Regions from separate parts of the Chitinophaga caeni genome, predicted to be linked through region 1. Evidence: riboswitches for the same ligand, from Rfam matches in the RefSeq annotation. Region 1 holds a riboswitch; each other region holds the start of a gene.
The links. A riboswitch is a leader RNA that binds a small molecule or an ion and turns the genes downstream of it on or off. The one in region 1 is predicted to bind cobalamin.

Region 1 (6,075 bases):
AGTATAAACTTTTTCCCTGTGCTTTGGAGGCAGAAAAGATACGGTCTATCTCCGTACTTGAATATTGGAACCCTTCAAGCACGCATCTAACAATAGCAGGTTGCCCTTTTGCAACGGGTGGACATTCAAATGTAACCCCTTGCAGGTGATGGGATAATCCCATATCGTAGATCATTTGGGTAGCTGCCGGTAAAAATGAAGAGCAAATCATTTTCAAAGGATTTGTTGATATGAAAATCCCGCTATGGCAATATATGTTTGGCATAGCGGGATCAGGATTTATTAGCAATATTGGCGGGAACATAAAATACCCGGAAATATGGATGGAGACACGCTGCGCCTATGCATTCGCGTATGCCAGTGTTGGATATTTACGTTTGATGAGTTCGTAAGTTCCAAACATGATGGCCCCGTACATAATATTTCCAAGTAACATTCTTTGCAAATATGGAATCGCCAGGTCCAAGCATTGCAAATAACCGTTGAAATCCCTCGTAAATGGTTGACCGGTAAGGATGTTGGTGCCGCCTGACATCCATACACCGAAGTCAGATACGATCCAGTGAAATAATGCGGCGCCAACCGCACCCAGGATAAATTTCATGACGGTAATTTTATGTATCCATTGGCCGATAAGCACCATGCCGGCAAATGCAATATAGTTGTAATACCAGCCCCGGTATAACAATCCACTTAAATCAGATTTATAAACAAACTGCATCATTACAACATCGCTTAGCCATAAAGCCAATAAAGGAAACAGGTAAGCCTTCCATTTGTCCGAAAAATAAGCGCCGCCAAACAGGGCCATTGCACCGATCGGTGTGAAATTAGAAAAGGGGGTAAGCTCACCGCTATTAAGCACTCTCAGGGTTCCTACAATCAGGATGAAGAGTACTAATAAACCTGTTCTCGGGTTAATTTTCTTGTTTTCCATCATGTGATTATTATATGTGTATATTAAAAATTAAATTGTAATCCGCCGTTGACATTGAATTTCCTGTTATTATATCCCCAGATATCAAAATATTCTTGATCGGTGATATTGCGGGCGTCAACGAAAAGGTTGAGATGTTTATTGATTTGATAAGATGCGTATACATCTACCGTATAATAACTTTTCAATGGAACGGAAGGTGCATTATACTGCTTCTCCCAGCGCTTGCTATACCATTTACCTACCAGGGAAAGGAAAAGTTGATCATTGACCTGGTAACCTAAACCTGCATTTAATGCATGTTCCGGCCTGCGGAACAAATTGTTGTAGGTGCTGTCTTTATCAATAGTTTTACCTTTTACGTACGTGTAATTCAAGTTGAAACGCAGGTCATCCGTTATATTCCAGTTGCCTTCAATCTCGGCTCCGTATATTTCCTGTTTGTCTGCATTTACATAATAACTTGGCTCCGGATAAATCCCGGAATAGAAATCGATCCAGTTTTTAACTTCCCGGAAAAAGCCTGTAACCCTGAAATTGATCTTTTTTGAATAAAAGCCTTGGTAACCTGCTTCATAGTTTAACGAAGATTCAGGGTTTAGGTTACGGTTTCCAAACTCGGAAAATAATTGATATAAAGTGGGTGTTTTATAAGCGCTGGATATATTGGCAAAAATCTTATGCTTATCGTTGATAACATATGCAGGGTTGAACGAAATCGTTTGATTGTTTCCATAAACGGAATGGTAATTGAACCTGCCGCCGATTTCCATTGTAAAACCACCGAGATTATGCAAGAACAATGAAGCGTAATGGCTGAATTGATTCATATGCGCACTGTCAGGACCCAAGCCTGTAATGGGAAATGCCGACTTGTATTGCTCGTCCGTATTAGACGTACGGTAATCAGCGCCCACGATCAGCTGTACTTCCTTGGTCAGATCGAAGTTGACATAAGTTTCCAATTGATGTGTATTGGAGATATAATCTGCATAATAATAGTAGTCAAATTCCGTAACGGAATCTTTCATTTGGTGGCGATCATTCTTTTGATAATTGTATGTAAAGAACCAGCTACCTTTCTTGAAATTATAACGGTTGTTAATGCCTGCGAGCAAGGTATTATTATGTAGTTTATTCCGGGTTTGATCGAGGAATGCGCCGCCATCTAAGCCGGTTGTATATTTCGAATAATTGACGAATCCTTTTATTTCCCAGTTATCTCCAGGTTTAAAACCTATGCTTGCATAGCCCTGGTTGCGGGTAAAGCCATCCTTATCAAAATTTTGTTTGCCGGTGGAATCATAAGCGCTGGAAAATCCCTTGCTGGAGAGATAATTGTACCCGGCCTGGTAAGACCATTTCCCGGCTTGACCGCCGAGGTTCGCATTGGCGTTGTAAGTATCGTAACTACCGTAAGCCAACTGGCCGGATATGCCTAAAGGTTTATCGGCATTTTTCTTGGTGATAATATTAATTACCCCGGCAGTGGCATCAGAGCCGTATAAAGTTGATTGGCTGCCCTTTAGTATCTCGATTCTTTCGATCTGTGAGACAGGTAAAAAATTTATATCAAACGTATTATTAATGGTAGAGGCATCGTAAAGTGGAATACCATCGATCAGGATCAAAGTATTGCCACTGGAAGCGCCCCTGGTATAAACTTCCTGGTTGGAGCCCAGGTTGTTTTCGGCGCCGTTAACAACGATCCCAGCTTGGTTATTAAGGATGGAGCTTAAAGTTTTGCCACTGTTCCTTTTTAAATCTTCTGCTGTAATTACGGTTACAACCTTACCGGTTTCCGACAGTTGCTTGGGGAACTTGGCGGCGGTTACCACGACGGTATTAAGCTGGTTGGTTGCGGTTGAATCTTTCGGTTGGCCATGTTGCGCCAATGCTGTAGACAATCCGGCTCCCCAGAATAAGAGGGGGAGGATAATTTGCTTCTTTTGCATAATTTTTTAGCGATCCTTGAAAAATGCCACGGAACAGGAATATGAAAGATATAATGCCGGGAAGGCTTTACATCCTCGCTTTTTTCCCGAAAGCGTGGTGTGTAGTTGAAATTGGCAGGTCTTCTGGCTTACCTGATCCGGTGGCGCCTTCCCATTTTCAAAGAAAACAGTGGCTTTGAATACCAAGGATGTATTCCCCAAATGAATGGGGCAGGATTACAGCTACGGGAATAGCCCCGGTTTTGCACCGGTGTTCCCTTTTAATGTGGATGACAACTAGGGTGTTGTTCCACAACCAATAACAGGGCAAACCTACGCTATTTTGATGGATTTTAAATTTTCGATAAAAATTAATCTTTGAATATTATCTTACAATCTATGAGCATCAAGCCCAAATTAGGATTATTCGATCTCACCATGATCGTGGTGAGCCTTGTGATAGGCATGGGAATATTCCGAACACCTATTAATGTTTCCAGGGAAGTAAATGAGCCTTGGCAATTTTTACTGATTTGGGTGATCGGTGGTTTCGTAACTCTTTGCGGGGCTTTGACTTATGCAGAGATCGGCTCCCGTTATCCCAAAGCCGGTGGGTTTTACAAGGTTATGTCTTACTGTTACCACCCGGCTTACGCTTTTATGATCAACTGGACGGTATTGATCTCTAATGCAGCTTCGGTGGCCGCGGTTTGCATGATCGGGGCAGAATACATTGGCCCGGTACTATTGCCGGCATCGCTGCAAAATAATGCCGGTCTAAAATTAATTGCTTTTGGAACAGTAGCTCTACTGTACACGGTAAATATGATCGGCATACGCATGAGTGCGAGTTGGCAAAATATCCTAACCGTTATAAAGATATTAATGGTGTTGGTATTGTGTATGACGATCTTCGTCGGGGATGTCCAGGCGCCGAAAGCTGTTGAATCTATAACAGGACACAACGGTCATAACTGGTTATACATGTTTGGCGCCGCCTTGGTGCCGGTATTCTTTACCTACGGGGGGTACCAGCAAACTATTAACTTCGGAAGCGACATCAAGGAGCCGGCCAGGAATATGCCCAAGGGCATTTTTATTGGCATGGCAATCATCATTACGGCATATTTCACGATCAACTATGCATATATTAAAGTGATTGGCTTCGAGCAACTGAAAACGACCGATGCTTTAGCTTCGAGGATGATGCAGGCATTTTTCGGAGAAAGCGGCTTCAAGATTACTTCGGTATTATTGTTTATCTCGGTGATGGGCTACGCTAATGTGAACTTGATTAGCAACCCACGCATGTATTATGCAATGGCCGAAGATGGGGTTTTGCCAGCTATTTTCATGCGTGTGAACCCGGCAACACAGGTGCAGCAAGTAGCCTTAACGGTGTTTACCGCGTTGATTATCATCGTGATATTTTTCCTGGGCACCTTCGATAAAATGTTGAAATACGTGATGCTCTTCGACACGATCGGGTTAGCATCCGCCGCGGCATCAATATTCGTATTGCGAAGGAAAACCAAGTCTATGGACGGGCTTGGGATTTATAAAATGAAATCATACCCGTATACAACACTTATATTTGTATTGGTGTATTTAATGGTAACTGTAAATATTTTCATCCAAGATTGGAAAGGAGCCTTAATAGGTTTGAGCATTTTCTTTGTAGGGCTTCCATTATATTTTGGGGCTAAAAAGGTAGTCAGGGAGGAAATTACCAACAATTAATTTGAAACGGTAATTAAGGTTGCTTGTCTAATTATTCGTGACATATTGCTGAGGCAATAAAATGAGCTTATGGATTTATCATACATTATTAATGAATTGGGTGAAGATCGGGAGATGTACTTTAATGCTGTAGCCCCCCCGATCGTGCAAAGTAGCAACTTTGCATTTAAAACAGTTGAAGAGATGCGCCAGCTTATGCTGGATGAGTATAGCGGATTTTTATATTCACGGGGTATGAACCCGACCCTGGAAATCTTGAGAAAGAAATTGGCTGCCCTGGATGGCGCCGAGGATGCTTTAGTATTTAGTAGCGGCGCAGGGGCGATCTTCGCAGCGATTTTGTCACAAGTGAAACATGGAGATCATATCGTTTCGGTAAGAGATCCATATAGTTGGGCAAAGCATATGTTTGAAATCATCCTGCCCCGTTTCGGTGTACAAACAACGTTTATCGATGGTACGGATATCGAGAATTTCGAACGGGCAAGGCAATCCAATACCACCTTGGTTTACTTGGAAACGCCCAATTCTTTTACGTACGAATTGCAGGATCTAACAGCGGTAGCTAATTGGGCAAAAGAACATCATATCGTATCTATCGTAGATAACAGTCATTGTTCACCTTTATTCCAATCCCCGGTCAGTATGGGTATAGACCTGGCTTTACAATCAGCCACAAAATATATAGGGGGGCATAGTGATGTGGTAGCGGGTGTTTTAACAGGAAGTAAGCAAAAGATGGAAAAGATATTCAAGTCAGAATACCTGAATGTTGGCAGTGCGATAGCTCCCATGAATGCTTGGTTGTTGATCCGCGGGCTTAGGACCTTGGAATTAAGGTTAAAGAAATGCGATACATCTGCCCAGCTCATCTTTCCCAGGTTAAAAGAACATGCGGCCATCGAGCGGATATATTTTCCTTTCGATCCCGATTTTCCGCAGTATGATTTGGCAAAAAAACAAATGAAAGGTGCAGGCGGCCTGGTTACGATTCAGCTCAAAACAAGGGATCTTGCAAAGATCGAGTTGTTCTGTAACTCCTTGAAACATTTCTTAATGGCGGTTTCTTGGGGCGGGCATGAATCCTTGGTATTCCCTTCTTGTGCAAACGTTTTACCTAGCGAGTTTGATGGGGAAAACCCGAAACATAGAATGGTACGGATTTATTTCGGTTTAGAAGATACCGAGTATTTATGGGATGATCTAAAACAGGCCCTGGATAAATTACTCACCAGGGAATAAGTTGTTTAATTCATCCGCTACTAAACTGCATCTTGGCGATATATTTAAGAAACAGCATTGAGAATAAAAAAGGATGTTAGCTCTAATACTAACATCCTTTTAATATTTTAAAAAATGAGGTCAAGTTTTGGATCAACCGGGCATCCTGGAAAGGGACTTATCCATTTTCTTGATTTCAGCAACGATTTGCGGGGTTGTAGGCCTGCAATCCTTGGCCCGGCG
Region 2 (6,075 bases), 980 kb from region 1:
TAATTTACCGGTAGAAGGTGTATCAACAAAGAGGTTCAAAGATTGAGATTGGCAGATATAAGCACCGCGATCAGCAGCCATATCAATCAGGGTACGTTGCTTGATTTCCCAAACAGTTTTGTACAATTCCTTGATATTGGCAGGTATCTCGTTGATTTTTTGGATAGAACCGTTTGCCGCGATGATCTTATTTTTCATATCATTATCCCACAAACCGAGTTCTACCAAGTCTTTCAACAAATGTTTATTCACGACAACGAACTCTCCGCTCAATACTCGGCGGGTATAGATATTAGATGTATACGGTTCAAAACATTCATTGTTACCCAAAATTTGCGAAGTGGAAGCAGTAGGCATCGGCGCTACCAATAAGGAATTGCGCACACCATGTTTCACAACATCATCTTTAAGCGTAGCCCAGTCCCATCTTTCAGTAGGAGTCACACCCCACATGTCAAACTGCATGATTCCTTTAGACAATGGTGAACCGGCGAATGTTTCATATGCGCCTTCTTTGATGGCTAAATCCTTAGAGGCAGTCATGGCAGCGAAATAAATCGTTTCAAAGATTTCTTTGTTGAGTTGTTTCGCTTCCTCGCTTTCAAAAGGCAAACGCATCAGGATAAAAGCATCGGCCAAACCTTGCACCCCCAAACCAACCGGGCGGTGACGCATGTTGGAATTGCGGGCTTCTTCAACAGGATAATAGTTATAATCGATGATCCTGTTCAGGTTAACTGTTGCCTGGTAAGTTACTTCGTAAAGGCGTTCATGATCGAATTGACCTTCATTCACGAAGCGGGGCAATGCGAGTGATGCCAAGTTACAAACCGCCACCTCGTTAGCATCCGTGTACTCGATGATCTCGGTACAAAGGTTAGAACTCTTGATAGTCCCGAGGTTTTGCTGGTTAGATTTCGCGTTTGCAGAATCTTTGTATAACAAGTAAGGATTACCAGTCTCGATCTGCGCTTCCAGGATGGCGAACCATAACTCCTGTGCCTTGACCGTTTTACGGGCGCGACCTTCTTGCTCGTATTGCGTGTATAATTTTTCAAATTCCGGTCCCCATGTTTCGTGTAAACCCGGTGCTTCATGCGGGCAGAACAAGCTCCAATCGCCGTCAGACTCCACACGTTTCATAAATAGGTCAGAGATCCACAGTGCATAGAACAAATCGCGGGCACGTAATTCTTCCTTACCGTGGTTTTTACGCAGGTCCAGGAATTCGAAGACATCGGCATGCCAAGGCTCCAGGTAAATAGCGAAAGCGCCTTTACGCTTGCCACCACCTTGGTCAACATAACGCGCAGTGTCGTTGAAGACACGCAACATCGGGATGATACCGTTGGAAGTACCGTTGGTACCACTGATATAGGAACCCGTAGCACGGATATTGTGAATGCTTAAACCGATACCTCCGGCGCTTTGAGAAATTTTGGCTGTTTGTTTCAGCGTATCGTAAATACCTTCGATGCTGTCGTCTTTCATGCTCAGCAAGAAACAGCTACTCATTTGCGGTTTAGGGGTACCGGCATTAAACAAGGTAGGTGTTGCATGCGTGAACCAACGTTCAGACATCAGGTTGTAAGTTTTGATCACGCTCTCGATATCATCTTTATGAATGCCAACAGCCACGCGCATGATCATATGTTGCGGACGCTCGGCGATCTTACCGTCAACTTTGAGCAAGTAAGAACGTTCCAAAGTTTTGAAACCAAAATAGTCGTACGCGAAATCACGATCATAAATGATATTAGAATCGAGCGTATCCGCATTTTTCTTGATGATTTCATACACCTCATCACTTAATAATGGAGCAGGTTTGCCCACTTTAGGATCGATGTATTCATATAATTTCTTCATCGTTTTGGAAAACGACTTCGTAGTGTTCTTGTGTAAGTTACTTACCGCGATGCGGGAAGCCAACAAAGCATAATCCGGATGCTTGGTGGTGAGTGATGCGGCTGTTTCGGCAGCGAGGTTATCCAACTCGGTGGTCGTGACGCCATCGTACAAACCAAGGATCACCTTCTTTGCTACATCTATCGCATCAACATAATCGGGGTTCAATCCGTAGCACAACTTCTCAATACGTGCCGTAATCTTGTCAAATTTAACAGATTCCTTACGGCCATCTCTTTTAATAACAAACATACGCGGTAAATTTTATGGGTAGTAATAATATTTTTCAATTGGTATTTGATTGCGCGCCTGTCATGCCTGTCTGCCGAGGTTCGCGGCTGTCTGCCGAGGTTCGCGACTGTCTGCCGAGGTTCGCGGCTGTCTGCCGAGGTTCGCGACTGTCTGCCGTGGTTCGCGGCTGTCTGCCGTGGTTCGCGGCTGTCTGCCGAGGTTCGCGAACCTCGGCTGCAAAATCTAAAAATCTTCATCGAGACTAAACGTCTGGGCATCCTTGTTACCGCCCAAAACGCCGGCTTTTTGATAATCACCGACCCTCTTCTCGAAGAAGTTCGTTTTACCTTGCAATGAAATCATCTCCATGAAATCAAACGGGTTGGCAGTGTTAAACATTTTCTTACAACCCAGTTCCGACAACCAACGATCCGCAACGAACTCGATATACTGGCTCATCAACTCGCTATTCATCCCGATCAGGGCAGCAGGTAAAGCATCGATAATAAATTCTTTCTCAATAGCAACGGCATCCCCGATGATTTCATGCACTTGCGTTTCGGATAATTTTCCTTCCAACATGCTGTATAACAAGCAAGCAAATTCACAGTGCATCCCTTCATCGCGGCTGATCAATTCGTTTGAGAAAGTTAAACCCGGCATTAAACCGCGCTTTTTCAACCAGAAGATAGAACAGAAGCTACCGGAGAAGAAAATGCCTTCTACCGCGGCAAAAGCTACGAGGCGCTCTGCAAAATTCCCGTTCTCAATCCAACGCAAAGCCCATTCTGCTTTCTTCTTCACAGCAGGAACAGTTTCTACGGCGTGGAACAAACGGTCTTTCTCTGCCGGATCTTTCACGTAAGTGTCGATCAGCAATGCATATGTTTCGGAGTGAATATTTTCCATCATGATTTGGAAACCGTAAAAACAACGGGCTTCCGGGATTTGAACTTCGCTCATGAAGTTCACGGCCAGGTTTTCATTAACAATACCGTCACTAGCAGCGAAAAAAGCTAATACATGGGAAATAAAATGACGCTCGCCATCCGACATATTCGCCCAATCTTTTAAGTCGCCGCTCAAATCAATCTCTTCAGCAGTCCAAAAACTAGCCTCATGCCTCTTGTACATTTCCCAGATCTTGGGATAATTAATCGGTAATAAAACAAACCTGTCTTTGTTTTCTTTTAGAAGTATCTCATTCTCGTTGTTCATATAGATAATATTTTTGGCAACAATGTGTGAAAAAATTCAAATTACTGCCGTTCCCGTACCAGCAAAGAGTACGTGGTAAAAGATTAGGTGATGTACACCCGGGCCAAATACCTTGGAACGCGAAGGTTTCGACATAAACGTTGCATTGGCAGGTCTCCTGGCTTTCCTTCCCGGTACCGCACCTTCCCCGTTGGTTAAGCGAGTGGTCAGTGGATTTTGGGCAACGGATAATGAACCATTCATTATCGGAATCACAGTAGCGCGTCTGCTCGTGAGTTTCACACGATTCCCTTTTCATCTCTCTTTGCTAAGAACCATTGCAACGAAGTCAAGAACTATTGCAAATGTAATGATCAAGAAATGCCCCGGTCGATAAAGTTGCTAACAGGTGTTAATAAAAGTTTTAAACTTTTTGTGAAGCTAATAGGGGTAAAGGTTACAGTAATTTTAGTGCCTTTTCATCAACTTTTTTGGCATGGTAATAATTAATAATCTGTAATAAACACATTTTATAGGCAACAATATTCCATTCATTTTTTCTTACTAAAATGACACTCTCCTTCAATAAGTTATAGCATTTCCTGGATGGACCCCTACCTTGTAAAAAACTAAATCCGCGGAACCTTATTTTTGAACTTTTCCCGGATTACATCCTGCACGGGCACACCATCAATTTTACTTTCCAGCCAGGAGATAATATCGAGGTAAAGAAAGGATCTTCTTTCATATGGATTTTTGGAAAGTTCTACCAAGCGATCTTTTAAATCGATGAATGCTGCCCTTAATGCTTTCGGATGCGCATAAATGTTCTTACGGAGGAATTTCAATATCTCTTCCATGACCAAACCCAAATCTTTATTCTTGGCAATGAAATGGTAAACGGATTTTATTAAATATTCTACCAGGCTATAATTCTCCAGTTCATAATGCGCGATCAGGTGTAATATCCTCGCGAAGCATTGGATATCTGCACGCAAATTACCGATACGTAAGTGTATGATTTTATTTAGATAAACAATGGCATTATTATTATCCCCGCTACCGAAATACAAACAGGCTATCTTGTAATAAAAAACTAATACACGGTGTTGGTCCACCGTTAATTGGTGCTGGCAAATTTGCTCTTCAACCTCGGGAACCAGCGAAAGTCCTTCGGAGAAAGTCCCCATCATGAAATGCTGGTTGATCTTGGCCGTGTAGATATATACAAAAGCGCTGGTAGCGGTACTTTCATTAAACATATCCTTGTTATTAGCCGTATAATCTTCCAAGGCATGCAAAACGTCTGCAAACCGCTCACCGTTTGCATTGTAAAAGTGCGCCGTCAGCAAATTATGCATCCCCTTGATATAAAGATCCGGATCATTTTTCTTGAGAGACGGATATTCATCGCATAAGTCCACCCACTTCTGCGTATACCGGTAATACATTAAGAAATCCTGCAAAATATAGTAATACCAGCAATAGGCTTGATAGAAATAAATCTTTTCATAGAAACTCAACTCGGACGGCATATTAGAATTGAGGCTGATGTCAAAAAAACTCTTGATCATCAACACATCTTTCTCATTGCGGGCATGGCCCAGCTTCAGGTAAAGACCGTACATACGTAAGGCCAAAGTGGAAAGTCGGCTCACGTTCGTAAGGTGCGCATTGAGCATGATTGATTCCTCGCTCAGTTCATCAGCCCTATTTTCCAAGCTCCGGGTAATGTGCCGGGATTCGATCAGTTTCTCAAATTCTATAATTTCAAACCAAAGCAGCACTTCCTCCTGTTCCTTGGCACTAGCTTTTGCCTTGGAAAGTAATTTTAAACTTTGCGTATATAAACCTTTGTTATACAGCACCCTAGCATAATCGATCTGCTCCCTTAAATCGATCATCGGATCTTTCTGCTTGTACAATAAGCGTAAACTTGTCAATAATTGTTTATATAAATGCGCCTTTACATTTGATAATTGTTGTTTTTTAATCCCGGGCGTTTTTTTCAGCAGTTGCTCCTCATCGTAAGTATTCAAGCGATCCATCGCGTTGAATAATTGTATGAAAAGTACATCTTCCTTGGAATTATTCTTGTTAAACGCCAACTGAAAATTCCTTTTCTCTGCTTTCGTCAAGGTTTTTATCAATATAAATAAGGCATCGTTCTGGCTGTTGGGCATCGTTGAAAGATGTTTATAAAATACTAGTTATCAATTCATTACATCCTCTAAAGGGCGGTTGTATATCGTAAATAGATGAAAAGTCACCATATACCGTAAGGCTGTTGACCGTTAGATTTGAGTAAACGTTATCGAAGTTACCGATTATTACAAAAATAGGAAACGGCATACAAAAGCAAATACTAAAGTAATTTACGAATGGGAAAAACATTATTTGACAAAATTTGGGAGAACCACGTTGTAGCGAGCCAACCAGGGCACCCGGATGTAATTTACATCAACACGCATTTTATCCACGAAGTAACCAGCCCGCAGGCCTTCGATGGTTTGCGTAAAAGGGGCATCCCTGTTTTCAGACCCAATAAGACCCGCGCCACTGCCGACCATAATGTGCCTACGATGGATCAGCACCTGCCGATCAAGGAAGCATTGAGCCGCAAACAGGTTGAAATGTTAACTGAAAACACCGCGGCTTTCGGCGTAGAGCTATACGGACTCGGCCATCCGTATCAAGGTATCGTTCACGTAATCGGGCCGGAGCTGGGCATTACCCTACCGG
Region 3 (6,075 bases), 1.7 Mb from region 1:
ATTGCATTCTCGAACATTCACATGATTTTATGCACGGCACATTGTCTCTACAATGTGCCTATTTTTATGCCCGGCTTCAGTGGGCCACCCGGCCATGCTAAAAATCTTGGAGGGAATTTAGCAGCGGATTTTTATTTTATCAGATTAGAAATTTACTTTTGTCGCATGTTTACAGAATTGTGTACCAAAGTATTTAATCAAGCTATAACGGATTTTCATTTGCATAATGACGTGCACCGCGGCATAGAAAACCCTTATAATAAAGCTGACATTGAACATCTTTTATATCTAAAAAATTGGATTGATACGGTTCAATGGCACCTGGAAGATATTATCCGTGATCCGAATATCGACCCGGTAGCAGCGTTGAAATTGAAGCGTTGGATCGATAAATCTAACCAGGAGCGTACCGATGTGGTAGAATATATCGATAGTTATTTCCTGGAAAAATTTAAGGATGTGAACGTATTGCCATCGGCTACGATCAACACGGAGAGCCCTGCTTGGGCAATTGATCGTTTGTCTATCCTTGCCTTGAAAATTTACCATATGCGTGAAGAGGCGACACGGCAAGATGCCAGTGAAGAGCATAGGGCCGTTTGCCAATCCAAGCTGGATATCCTGTTAACACAGCAAGTAGACCTATCCACGGCTATAGAGAGTTTATTGCAGGATATCGAGGGGGGCAGGAAGTACATGAAAGTGTACAAGCAAATGAAGATGTATAATGACCCCAGCTTGAACCCGGTACTTTACGCGAACAAGAAATGAGCAAATTACGAACCATATTAGCGACCCGCTTTTCAGCGATGGGTGATGTGGCGATGTGCATTCCCGTGATACGTTCCGTATTGGCAGCAAACCCCGGTTTGCAGATCGTTTTCGTCACTAATAAAAAGTGGGGAGCGCTGTGTGAAGATGTCCCGGGCCTCGTGTTTTTCCCTGCCGATGTAAAAGGGGCGCATAAAGGCGTTCCCGGTTTGTACAAGCTATCCAGGGAAATCAGGAAAAGTTATAAGATCGATGCCTTAGCAGATCTTCACCAGGTATTGCGTTCCCAGGTTTTACGTACGTTTTTTAAGTTGGCGGGGACAAAAGTTGCCGTAATTGATAAAGGCCGTGCAGAAAAGAAAGCGTTGACCCGCCGCGAAAACAAGGAATTGAAACCTTTGCAAAGCACCGTAGATCGTTATGCAAGCGTATTTCGAGAGCTGGGTTTGCAATTTGATCTACTACCAATCGAAAGGCAGCAGAAAACATTGCAACCGGGTACCTTACAATTGACGGGGGAGAAGCGAACCGATACCTGGATAGGAATAGCGCCGTTTGCAGCGCACCGGGAAAAAATGTATCCCCTGGATAATATGAAGGAAGTCATTCAACATTATGCAGCGCAACCAGGTGTTAAAGTATTGCTTTTTGGGGGTGGAGAGGCCGAAATTCGGGCTTTAAACGAATTGGAAGTAAAATATCCGTCAGTAGTCTCATTAGCCGGGAAAATTGGCTTAAATGAAGAATTAGACGTGATATCCAATCTCGATGTTATGTTGAGTATGGATTCGGCCAATATGCACCTGGCATCCTTATTCGCGGTGCCGGTGGTGAGCATTTGGGGTGCAACGCACCCTTACGCGGGATTCATGGGCTATGGCCAGGAAATGATGAATGCCGTGCAGGTTGATCTTTCGTGCCGGCCTTGCTCGGTTTTCGGTAATAAAACTTGTTTCCGTGGAGATTGGGCATGTATGGAGCAGATATTGCCCCCGATGATAACGCATAAAGTGGATAATGTGATAAAAAAATAAATCTTTAAAAGACTTATTTGTATCCTGTTTCGACAAAAAAAATGATTGAAAATCAAAAAAATATTTTGCAGAAATAAAAAAAGTTCTACTTTTGCCATCCCAAACGAAATGCTTGCCCGATAGTATAATGGTAGTACGACAGATTTTGGTTCTGTTTGTCTTGGTTCGAATCCAGGTCGGGCAACAATAACAAGTTTAGTTGCTAGGCTCAGTTAAGTTCTTAAATACAAGCATTTCGATTGCCCGATAGTATAATGGTAGTACGACAGATTTTGGTTCTGTTTGTCTTGGTTCGAATCCAGGTCGGGCAACATAAAAAGTTATAATATGAAAGGATAGGATGTTGGTCTTATCCTTTTTTGTTTTCTTATTAATTAGTAAGTTAAATTCACTCCTAACTTCAAGCCCGGATAACCAAATTCTTGTATCGGAAAATTTGTCGTTTTGCCTGAATTCCCGGATCGATATTGCTGCGGGAATGTATAATTTATCGTATAGTTTTCGAATCATACCAAGGCTTAACTCTCTTTTGCCGGATAGTATTTCCGGTTTTCGGGAACGGTAACCCAATAATTGTGAAAGCCCGGTTTCAGGCATGTTTAGCTCTCCAATCTGAACTTTATACCCAGGCAATAAATATGATTTTTAATCATTGTTATCCGGCTAATATTGCTTTAAATTTACTTGAATTCCTTACCAGGTCAAGGAAATAAGCGAAGGATGATATATTCAGCCCCACCAGGAAACCATGGAACTTCGCACCGTTGATAGGGAACGGTAGCTTGCCGATACACTTGTACAAAAGCTCGATCGCGCGATCAAATTGGCGGCCGTGATGGCCAATTTGTGCCATTTTTGGTACTCGTTTTGGGGCAAGCAAAAAAGTACAAGAAACGAGCAGGTGGACATTGAATCGAACTTTTAAGGGATACGATAATTTTTCATTGAAAATCGATATTCAATTTCCAACATCGGTGATCAATCAAAAGCTATTTTCAAGCAATGTTTAATTTTTTTAATTCGGAAAACAAAGTACACCATGTAACATATTCCCTTCCCCCACCGTTCTAAGATTTGGAGAATACCGCGCTAAAATGTAGGTTTGCGCCTGCAACCGGGTTACATCTGTCGATGTATGAAAAGGGAATCCAGTGGAAACCTGGAGCTATCCCCGTAGCTGTAAACTTGATAAAATTACTTGGCTTTCCCCTGCCACTGTACTTCATTACGGGAAGGCTGCCAAGTACAAGTAAGCCAGAAGACCTGCCCGTTTGTATTGCCATCCTTCTTTCGGGCGAAAAGATGAGCTGGATCGAAGAGTATAAACTTAAAATAGATACAAACACACCCACATGAAGAAAAATTTAATAGGTTGGTTAGCTTTAGCTGCCATTCTTGTTGTTGCTTGTAATAAAAATAATGATGATCCTACGATCCGCCCGTTCGTTACCACGGAATTTAGCATGGATACGATAGATGTCGGCCAGTCGGTTGACCTGAAGCCTACCGTGGAAATGAAAGATGGCGCGAGTTTTCAGTGGAAGGTGGATAACGAGGAAGTTAGTAAAGATACCGCTTATACCTACACTGCTTCCAGCCGCGGTAACCATAGGGTTGTGTTTACGGCTAGCAATGCCGCCGGAAAAGATTCCGGGGTATATCAAATTTTCTCTCCTGGTGAATATGACCTCGGTTTTAGCCTGATTACCGAAGGCTGGTTTGGTCATGGTACCGGCAATGTTTTATTTTATAGTTACCTGCGCGATGAGTTGACTGACAGTGTGTTTATCAAGGAAAACCCCGGTAAAGCCCTTGGCGAAATCGGTAATACCTTGCAATATGGAACGGTTAGTTTCGATAAGATGTACCTCGTGGTAAAAGCAGGTGGACCATTGGTTAAAGTTGATCCTTACACAATGAAAGAGCTCGGTAGAATCGATAATTTACCCGGTGATTTCGGGACTTCTTTCCTCGGTTTGGATACCGAGAGGGGATTACTTGGTACGAACGATGGTGTTTACGTGGTCAATCTCTCTACCATGACAATCGATGGTACCAAGGTGCCTAACATTACGGGGCCTGTAGGAAACATGTTACAATACGGGGACCGTGTTTTCGCATTGACCCGCGATAGCGGTATCGTGGTTTTCCGCTCTACGAATTATAGCACTATTAAAAAATTAGGACAGGCAGATTTCGGTTTCGCTGCCGCTAAAGATGGTTTGATATACGCTGCCAAGGACAATAAATTATGGGGGATGAACCCGAATAACTTGGCCGCGGATACGATTACTTTACCATTTACTACTACCTCGCCTTGGGGTGCATGGAGAAGTGTGCCGATGACAACATCCAGCAAAGACAATTCCGTTTATATCGCACCCCCGGACGGATGGGCCGGCGGCGCCAAGATATATCGCTACCTGAAAGGAAATGCTTCCAGCGTTAGCGAACCTTTCTTCACGTTACCGGGAGGAGAATATTTTTACGGAGCAGCGATTGCTTACAATGCATGGAAAAATGAAATCGTGGCAACGGCAACCAACAGTTCTTACGGAGGGAATGTGAATTACCTGTATTTCATCAACGCAACCTCCGGCGCCGTGAATAAAAAGATTACGTTTAATGGCTATCATTTCCCTGCCATGTTATTGATGTATTAGCCTTGACTATAAATTTTCTAATAGTTTATATTACAATGGAGCTTCGTTATGAAGCTCCATTTTTTTGATACTTATCGAAAGCTTGTTTGGCAAGAATATTGACAACTATAAGTGTGATTATTTGTTATAAATAATAAATGAAACACGCTCGTCCATATGAAGAAGAATTTGGTTTTTATCTTGAATGGGGTTGTCAAAAATGCCTATGCGAAGGAGAAAGTATTGCAATTGATCCCGAACCGTAAATTAACTTCTGCAAATCCTGTTGTACTTTGGCAACATGTAATGCCGACGGAAATTAAGCAGTCTTCAGATGCGAAAATTGTAGAGCCGCATCCTCACCGCGGTTTTGCAACGGTAACATTTATGCTGCAAGGAGAAGGGTATCATTATGATAACGCGGGGCATGAAACCATATTGAAACCGGGCGATGTTCAATATTTATTTGCAGGTAGCGGAATCTTGCATTGTGAAAATCCTTCGGCACGGTTCGCCGGCTTAGGTGGAACTTACGAGTTATTGCAACTCTGGTTGAATGTTCCTGCCAAGTTCAAGATGGATCAACCGGTGTATCAAAGCGCTGTAAAGGTAGCCATCCCTGTTATCGTGGATGAATTGGGTGTGAATCTACGGTTGCCGATCGGGCATTACAAGGGGGCGAAAGGCCCGATAGAAACCAAGCAACCTATTATTGCCATTACCGGGGAGATCCATAATAATCACGATGTTTGTTTAGAAGTACCTGCCGGGAATTGGGCCTTGTTATATGTTGCCAACGGTTCCGTTACTTTAAATGATGATGAGGATAACCCCGTCCATGAGCATCAACTCGCCGTATTGGATAAAGAACGCGAAGAACTCAAAATAACGGCAAACGGGAATGCGCAAATCCTGTTCCTTTCTGCACCGCCATTAGATGAACCCCTGGTTATTAAGGACAATTTCGTCATGAATACGAAAGAAGAAATTGATCAAGCCATGGCAGATGTTGCTGCGGGGAAATTCGGTGAGATATAAAATTCTCTTGCTATTTTTTACAAATGTGTTGAATTATCGTCCCGGTATGTACATTTGCTCCATGCAAGCTTTTTCAGTTTCTATTGATTACAAGGGTGTTTCCCAACAATATTATATTGAACCTAAACAACTGGGTTATGTTATACAATTACATGTTGATATAATGGATCAGCATTTTCATTTCGAAGTAGATGACGAGGGGAATTGGCGTGTTATTGCGGCCGATCCTGCCGGGGCGCAGCAGGTTCCCGCCGGGTTGTTGCAATCTATAGCGGACGCGATAGACCTTCATTTGCAAAAATTCAACTCCTGGTAAGAACTGTTGATATTATTTTTCATAAAAAAAGACCGGAACAAGAATCCCGGTCTTTTTTTATGAAAATATCTTTCCATGTTAATTTAAAACTTCAGCAAGTTTCTTTTCTAATGCCTCGCCACGTAAGTTTTTACCGATGATCTTACCACTTGGATCGATCAGGAAGTTTTGAGGGATGGCATTTACACCGTATAAACCGGCCACTTCGTTTTTCCAACCTTTCAGGTCAGATACTTGTGTCCAAGCTAGACCGTCTTTTTCAACGGCAGCTAAC

Region 2: it holds a riboswitch for cobalamin, as region 1 does, so the genes downstream of both, COR50_RS21175 (ribonucleoside-diphosphate reductase small subunit) here and COR50_RS03045 (TonB-dependent receptor plug domain-containing protein) in region 1, are expected to answer to the same signal.
Region 3: it holds a riboswitch for cobalamin, as region 1 does, so the genes downstream of both, COR50_RS10425 (DUF5074 domain-containing protein) here and COR50_RS03045 (TonB-dependent receptor plug domain-containing protein) in region 1, are expected to answer to the same signal.

What each region holds. Positions count from the first base shown of each region.
Region 1 covers NZ_CP023777.1:744,491-750,565, reverse strand. Annotated here, with positions in the region: gene COR50_RS03055 (ABC transporter substrate-binding protein) at 1-211, opposite strand, end outside; gene COR50_RS03050 (DUF6580 family putative transport protein) at 341-940, opposite strand; gene COR50_RS03045 (TonB-dependent receptor plug domain-containing protein) at 961-2,892, opposite strand; cobalamin riboswitch at 2,989-3,207, opposite strand; gene COR50_RS03040 (APC family permease) at 3,271-4,611, shown strand; gene COR50_RS03035 (trans-sulfuration enzyme family protein) at 4,681-5,853, shown strand; gene COR50_RS03030 (tetratricopeptide repeat protein) at 5,986-6,075, opposite strand, start outside.
Region 2 covers NZ_CP023777.1:5,043,930-5,050,004, forward strand. Annotated here, with positions in the region: gene COR50_RS21170 (ribonucleoside-diphosphate reductase subunit alpha) at 1-2,157, opposite strand, end outside; gene COR50_RS21175 (ribonucleoside-diphosphate reductase small subunit) at 2,380-3,354, opposite strand; cobalamin riboswitch at 3,485-3,688, opposite strand; gene COR50_RS21180 (hypothetical protein) at 3,963-5,516, opposite strand; gene leuC (3-isopropylmalate dehydratase large subunit) at 5,715-6,075, shown strand, end outside.
Region 3 covers NZ_CP023777.1:2,441,854-2,447,928, forward strand. Annotated here, with positions in the region: gene COR50_RS10400 (DUF4254 domain-containing protein) at 166-771, shown strand; gene COR50_RS10405 (glycosyltransferase family 9 protein) at 768-1,805, shown strand; tRNA gene COR50_RS10410 (tRNA-Gln) at 1,919-1,989, shown strand; tRNA gene COR50_RS10415 (tRNA-Gln) at 2,046-2,116, shown strand; gene COR50_RS10420 (hypothetical protein) at 2,461-2,658, opposite strand; cobalamin riboswitch at 2,905-3,090, shown strand; gene COR50_RS10425 (DUF5074 domain-containing protein) at 3,158-4,468, shown strand; gene COR50_RS10430 (pirin family protein) at 4,625-5,485, shown strand; gene COR50_RS10435 (hypothetical protein) at 5,547-5,801, shown strand; gene COR50_RS10440 (TlpA disulfide reductase family protein) at 5,880-6,075, opposite strand, start outside.